Regions from separate parts of the Frigidibacter sp. MR17.24 genome, predicted to be linked through region 2. Evidence: riboswitches for the same ligand, from Rfam matches in the RefSeq annotation. Region 2 holds a riboswitch; the other holds the start of a gene.
What was found. A riboswitch is a leader RNA that binds a small molecule or an ion and turns the genes downstream of it on or off. The one in region 2 is predicted to bind thiamine pyrophosphate.
Positions count from the first base shown of each region.

Region 1 (3,392 bases), on a different contig from region 2:
GGGCGCGGCGCTGACCCGCACGCTGAACGCGCTGCAGGGCACCGACCATCCGCCCGCGCCGCTGCCGGTGGCGCTGGGCCGGGCCGCGCAGGGGCTTGGCCTGCCGGTGCCCGAGGTCGTGGGCCTGTCGCTGCATGCCTTCGCCTCGACGCTGGTGCAGGCGGCGGTGCGCTTCGTGCCGCTTGGCCAGACCGAGGGCCAGCAGGTGCTGGCGGCGCTGCACCCGGCGATCGCGCGCACCGCCGCCTGGGCGGCGGGGGCGGGCGAAGAGGATTTCGCCACCTCGGGCTTCGGCGCCGAGATGGCGGCAATGGGACACGAGGGGATGGAGGTGCGGCTGTTTCGCAGCTGACCCGCCCCGAGCAAAGGACGAACGCATCATGGCAAGCCCCAACGGCCCGCTTCGGATCGGCATCGGCGGCCCGGTCGGCGCCGGCAAGACCACGCTGACCGAGCAGCTGTGCCTGGCGCTGCGCGACCGCTTCTCGGTCGCGGTCGTCACCAACGACATCTACACCAGCGAGGATGCCGAGTACCTGATGCGCGCCCAGGCGCTGCCGCTCGAGCGGATCCGCGGCGTCGAGACCGGCGGCTGCCCGCACACGGCGATCCGCGAGGATGCCTCGATCAACCTCGCGGCCATCGCCGACCTGACCGCGAAGATCCCCGATCTCGACATCGTGCTGGTCGAATCGGGCGGCGACAACCTTGCCGCGACCTTCTCGCCGGAACTCGCGGACCTGACGATCTACCTGATCGACACCTGCGCGGGCCAGGACATCCCGCGCAAGAAGGGGCCGGGGGTCACGCGCTCCGACCTGCTGATCGTCAACAAGGTCAGTCTCGCGCCGCATGTCGGCGTCGATGCCGGCCAGCTCGAGGCCGACACCCGCGCCGCCCGCGGCACCCGGCCCTATGTCATGGCCGATCTCAAGCTCGGCCGCGGCGTGGCCGAGGTCGTGGACTTCCTGATCGCCGAGGGCGGGCTCTAGCCCCGCCGCCTCAGTCGTAGGCGGCGTCGAAGAACGCCTGTTCGAGCGCGACGGCCCGGGCGAAAAGGTCGTGGCACAGCGCGGCCTCGGCCGGGCCCACCCGGTCCAGTTCCGCGCGCAGGAAGGCCACGAAGTCGCGGAAGAACGGATTGTCGTGCAGCATGATCCACTCGGCATGCACGAAGTTCGCGGGCAGCGGCGCGGTCGCGCGGCCCGCCCAGTCGAGATACAGCCATTCGGCCACGCACAGCACGCTCAGCGCCCCGGCATAGGACCGGGTGGCGGCCGCCTCGCGCATCAGTCCTTGGAAGCCCGCGGTGGGGGCACTGTCGGGCACGGCGGCGCGCGCGGCCTCGTCCACGCCCAAAGCCTCGAAGGCGCGCAGGAAATAGGTGTTCTCCTCGCCCGAGATCATGCCCGCGAACCGCCCCAGCCTGAGCCGCGCGCCGAAGTCGTCGGACCCCGCGATCGCCGCGCCCAGAAGCGTCAGGAAACTGTCGAGGAAGCGGTGGTCCTGCACGAGATAGGTGGTCATCACCCGGTCCGGCACGGTCCCGGCCAGCAGCTCGGTCACGAAGCGGTGGCCCGCCGCCGCCTCCCAGCCGGCGGCGCTGGCGCGGCGCAGGGTGTCGGTGAAACGCTCGGGCGCGGGCGCGGTGGTGGTCATGGCAGGGCCTTTCCGGTCGGGCGACGGGCACCGGGCCCGCCGCGGGTGGGGCAGGGGGCCGGGCCGGACGGCGGACGGGGGCGATGACGGCGCGCGGCCGGACCCATCCCTTCGCCGGCATGACCCGGATCAGGTTCGAAGGGTCACCGCGCCTCCCGTGACAGGACCTGCGGACTCTCAGCCCCCTGCGGCGGGGCTCCCCTTGGTGGCCCGGTTCTCGCACGGCCCGCGCGCGCTGTCACCCGGATCGTGTCCGGCCGACGGCTGGACCTTGGCCCCGCGATCGGGTTCACTGCGCCGCGGCGACGTTCTGCAAAGGGCCATGACCATGGGCATCCTCGATTTCCTGAGCGGCGAGTTCATCGACGTCATCCACTGGACCGACGACACCCGCGACACGATGGTCTGGCGCTTCGAGCGCGAGGGTCACGCGATCAAGATGGGCGCGAAGCTGACCGTGCGCGAAGGGCAGGCGGCGGTCTTCGTGCACGAGGGCCAGCTTGCCGATGTCTTCGGCCCCGGTCTCTACCAGCTCGAGACCAACAACCTGCCGATCCTGACCACGCTGCAGCACTGGGACCACGGCTTCCGCTCGCCCTTCAAGTCCGAGGTCTATTTCGTCAACACCACGCGGTTCAACGACCTGAAATGGGGCACGAAGAACCCGGTGATGGCGCGCGACCCCGAATTCGGCCCGGTGCGTCTGCGCGCCTTCGGCACCTATTCGATGCGCGTCACCGACCCGGCCGAGTTCCTGCGCGAGATCGTCGGCACCGACGGCGAATTCACCGCCGACGAGATCAGCTTCCAGATCCGCAACGTCATCGTGCAGGAGTTCAGCCGCGTCATCGCAGGCTCGGGCATCCCGGTGCTCGACATGGCGGCGAACACCGCCGATCTCGGCAAGCTGGTGACCACCGCGATCGCGCCCACGATCGCCGCCTACGGCCTGTCGATCCCGGAATTCTACATCGAGAACATCAGCCTGCCCGAAGAGGTCGAAAAGGCGATGGACCGGCGCACCTCGATGGGGATCGTCGGCGACCTCAGCCGCTATACCCAGTTCCAGGCGGCCGAGGCGCTGGGAAACCCGGCCTCGGGCGCGGGCTCGGCGATGGCGGCCGGACTGGGCGCCGGAATGGGAATGGCGATGGGGCAGGCGACGGCCGCCGCGCAGGCGGCCGCCGGGCCCTGGGGGGCCGCGCCCGCGCGTGCCGCCGCGCCGCCCCCGCCGCCGCCGCCCCCGGTCGAGCCGCAGTGGCACATCGCCGAGAACGGCGCGACCCGCGGGCCCTTCGCGCAAAGCCAGCTTGCGGGCATGGCGGCGCAGGGACAGCTGACGCGGGCGAGCCTCGTGTGGTGCGCGGGCATGATCGGCTGGATGGCGGCGGGCGACCTGCCGGCCCTGGCCACCGTCTTCGCCCAGATGCCGCCGCCGCCGCCGCCGCCGGGGGCATGAGCCGCACGCGATGACTGCCGTGCCGCCCCTGCCGGCCCCCGATGCCGATTTCCACGCCCCCTGCACCGCCTGCGGGGCCGACCTGCGCTTCGCGCCGGGCCAGACGGTGCTGGTCTGCGACCATTGCGGCAACCGCCAGGAGATCACCGCCCGGTTCCCCGGACCCTGGAAGCAGGCCCGCACCGGGATCGAGGAGATGGACCTTGCCCGCGGCCTTGCCGACGACCTGCCCGCCGCCAGCCTCGAGCAGCACCGCACCACCAGCTGCCCGAAC
Region 1 covers NZ_JBAWKE010000002.1:247,642-251,033, reverse strand. Annotated here, with positions in the region: gene V8J39_RS08380 (urease accessory protein UreF) at 1-352, shown strand, start outside; gene ureG (urease accessory protein UreG) at 381-992, shown strand; gene V8J39_RS08370 (TenA family protein) at 1,003-1,659, opposite strand; TPP riboswitch at 1,763-1,865, opposite strand; gene V8J39_RS08365 (SPFH domain-containing protein) at 1,988-3,118, shown strand; gene V8J39_RS08360 (primosomal protein N' (replication factor Y) - superfamily II helicase) at 3,129-3,392, shown strand, end outside.
Region 1: another riboswitch for thiamine pyrophosphate. It lies ahead of V8J39_RS08370 (TenA family protein); the one in region 2 lies ahead of thiD (bifunctional hydroxymethylpyrimidine kinase/phosphomethylpyrimidine kinase).

Region 2 (3,392 bases):
GTCGAATTCGAGCGCCTCGCCGTTGAGGAAGACTTTCACAGCATCAGCTCCGGTTTGCGGGTTCCGGTCAGGTGATCGGCGGCCATGCCCGCGATCACCGGCGCCATCAGGTAGCCGTGGCGGTGCAGCCCGTTGAGGTACAGCACCCCGTCACGCTCCACGAGATGGGGAATGTTGTCGGGGAAGGCCGGCCGCGCGTCGCAGCCGATCTCGACGATCTCGGCCTCGCCGAAGGCGGGGTCGAGCGCATAGGCGCTGCTCAGCAGCTCCATCACCGAGCGCACGCTGGCGGGGCCGCGGGCATCGCTTTCGATCATCGTCGCGCCCAGCATGAAATGGTTGTCGCCCCGCGGCACCAGGTAGACCGGGATCCGCGGATGCAGCAGCCGGATCGGCCGGGCATAGTCGATGTCGGGCGCGTGCAGCGTCACCGCCTCGCCGCGCACCCCGCGCAGCGAGGGCAGCGCGTCGCGGGCGGCCAGCCCGCGGCAGTCGATCGCCCGCGCGTCGCGCGGCGCGGCCCCGGTGAAGGCGACGCCCATCTCGGCCGCGCGCCGGCGCAGCCGCGCCAGCGCCTTGCGCGGGGTCAGGTGCGCCTCGGTCGGGAAGAACAGCGCGCGGTCGTGGCGCCCGGCCAGCCCGGGCTCCAGCTGCGCGAGGCCCGCGCCGTCGCGCCATTCGTGCCCCTCGGTGCGGCGGGCGAAGCGCGCCAGCTCCTGCCGGTCGCGCCCGAGCGCGAGCACCAGCGTGCCGCCCTGCGTGACCTCGACGCCCGCGTCCCGCCACCAGCCGGCGGCGCGCTGGCCAAGGCGCACGACCGGCTCCTCGGCGGTCTCGCCCTCGCAGAACGGGGCGAGCATGCCGCCCGCCCACCAGCTGCAGGCATGGGGGCCGGGGGCGGGGGCGGGATCGTGCAGGCTGACCTCGATGCCGCGCCCGGCAAGCTCGACCGCCGTGCACAGGCCCATGACGCCGCCGCCCAGGATATGCGCCTTCATCGCCGCTCTCCCGCCAGCCGGGGCCAGAGCGCGTGGAAATGGTGCACCGGCCCGTGGCCCGCACCGATCCCCAGCCCGTCGGCCTGCGCGATCGCGCCCTGCAGCCAGCCATGCGCCCGCTCGACCGCGTCGTGCAGCGCAAGCCCGTGCGCCAGCCCCGCCGCCACCGCCGAGGACAGCGTGCAGCCGGTGCCATGGGTGTTGCGCGTGGCCAGGCGCGGGGCATGCAGCGCCAGCGTGCCGCCGGCCTCGACCAGCAGGTCGGTGCAGGTCGCGCCCTCGGCATGACCGCCCTTCATCAGCACCGCCGCCGCCCCCATCGCCCGCAGCCGCCGGCCCTGCGCCTCGGCCGTCGCGGCGTTCCGCGCCGGCGCGGCCCCCAGCAGGCGCGCGGCCTCGGGCAGGTTCGGGGTCAGCAGCGTCGCGCGCGGCAGAAGCGTCTCGGCCAGCGCCTCGACCGCCGCGTCGGCCAGCAGCGCGTCGCCCGATTTCGCCACCATCACCGGGTCCAGCACCACCGGCCCGTCATAGCCCCGCAGCGCCCCGGCCACCGCCGCGATCACCTCGGGCGTGGCCAGCATGCCGATCTTGACCGCGTCGACGCGGATGTCGTCCAGCACCGAGCGGATCTGCGCCGCGACCATCGCGGGCGCGATCGCCGCCACGCCCTGCACGCCCACGGTGTTCTGCGCGGTGATCGCTGTCACCGCCGAGGCGCCGTAGACGCCCAGCGCCGAGAAGGTCTTGAGATCCGCCTGGATCCCGGCGCCGCCGCCGGAATCCGACCCCGCGATCGTCAGCGCCACCGGGGCGCCGCGGTCGGTCGTGCCGTTCTTGGCTGCCATCTGCCGCCTCCTCTGCGGCGGTCGTGGCGGCGAAGGGGGGATCGGCGCGGTCCGCCCCCGCCGGGGGGCCTTGCGCGCATCCGTTCCCTCCGCCGGTACTGACCGGATCAGGTTCGATGGGTTGGCGCCTCGGCCTCTCAGCCCCGGCACGCGGCAGGGGCACCCCAACGGATGAAGTCCCTCGCTACCTAGTCCCGGCACCGCCGTCGCGCAAGGGGGAAGGCGGGGGATGGGGCGGGGGACGGGCGGGAGGCTGGGCGCGAGATGCCTGCATTCGCGCCTGCACGGCCGGGCGCGCGACGTGAGGCGGGTGAGGCGACGGGCGGCGGGACGATGCCGGGACGATGCCACGGCGGGGCCGGGATTGGGCCGGGGTGGGGCCAGTCGGTGGCGCCCGCGAAACGGGCAGCCCCGGCGAAAACGGGCCGTGCCGTGCGAAAGTCCTTTGCAGGCGAACGGTCGCGGCGTCTGATCGGGCCACCGCTCGCCAAACCGGCCCGCCGAACCGGCCCGCCCGACCCGCGCCCCCGCGACCCCGACCCGCGCCCCCGACTGCCCGCGAAGGAGCCCGACGTGACCGACGCCCCCCGCTATCCCCTCTCCGCCCGGCCGCTGACGATCCGGGGCCGGCAGCTGCGCGCGCGGGTCTACCTGCCCGCGCACCAGCCCGGCCTGGCCGAGGGCGGCCGGCCCGGCGCGCGCTACATCGCCTATCACCGCGCCCGCGCCGCGGCGGGGCTGGGGATGCAGATCACCGGCGCCACGCCCGTCATCGCCTCCGAGGTCTGGGCCGACGGCCGGACGCTCGTCAATGTCGACGACGGCATCATCCCCGGCTACCGCGCGCTGGCCGCGGCGGTGCGCGACGAGGGCGGGCTGATGCTGGCGCAGCTGGCCCATGTCGGCGGGATGGAGACGGCGGGCGAGCACATCGTCTCGGCCTCGTGGGAACGCTCGGAGCTGACGCAGCGCATGAGCCGCGAGGCAAGCCGGGACGAGCTTGACTGGATCACCGCGCGCTTCGCGGCCGCGGCCGCGCGCTGCCGCGCGGGCGATCTCGACGGGGTCGAGGTCTCGCTCGCGCACGGGATGCTGCTGGCAAGCTTCCTCAGCCCCGCCACCAACCGGCGCGGCGATGGCTATGGCGGCGATCTCGCCGCGCGCTGCCGCTATCCGATCGAGGTGCTGGCGGCGGTGCGCGCGGCGCTGGGACCCGACCGGATCCTCGGCATCCGCATGGCGGGGGACGAGTTCATCGAGGGCGGCGTCGATCCCGACGAGGCCGGCCGCATCGCGGTCGAGATCGCGCGCACGGGGCTCGTGGACTATGTCAGCGTCACCGGCGGCAACAACCTGCGCAAGATGGCCCGGGTCGATCACTGGCCGCCGACGCCGGCCGCGCCCGCGACCTTCCGCGCCGCCGCCGGCACGGTGCGGCGGGCCCTGCACGCGGCGGGCTTCACCGCGCTGCCGGTCGCGGTCGTGGGGCGCGTGACCTCGGTCGCGCTGGCCGAGCAGATCCTCGCGGCGGGCGAGGCCGACCTCGTGG
Region 2 covers NZ_JBAWKE010000001.1:353,305-356,696, forward strand. Annotated here, with positions in the region: gene thiS (sulfur carrier protein ThiS) at 1-39, opposite strand, end outside; gene V8J39_RS01730 (FAD-dependent oxidoreductase) at 36-998, opposite strand; gene thiD (bifunctional hydroxymethylpyrimidine kinase/phosphomethylpyrimidine kinase) at 995-1,843, opposite strand; TPP riboswitch at 1,911-2,020, opposite strand; gene V8J39_RS01740 (oxidoreductase) at 2,417-3,392, shown strand, end outside.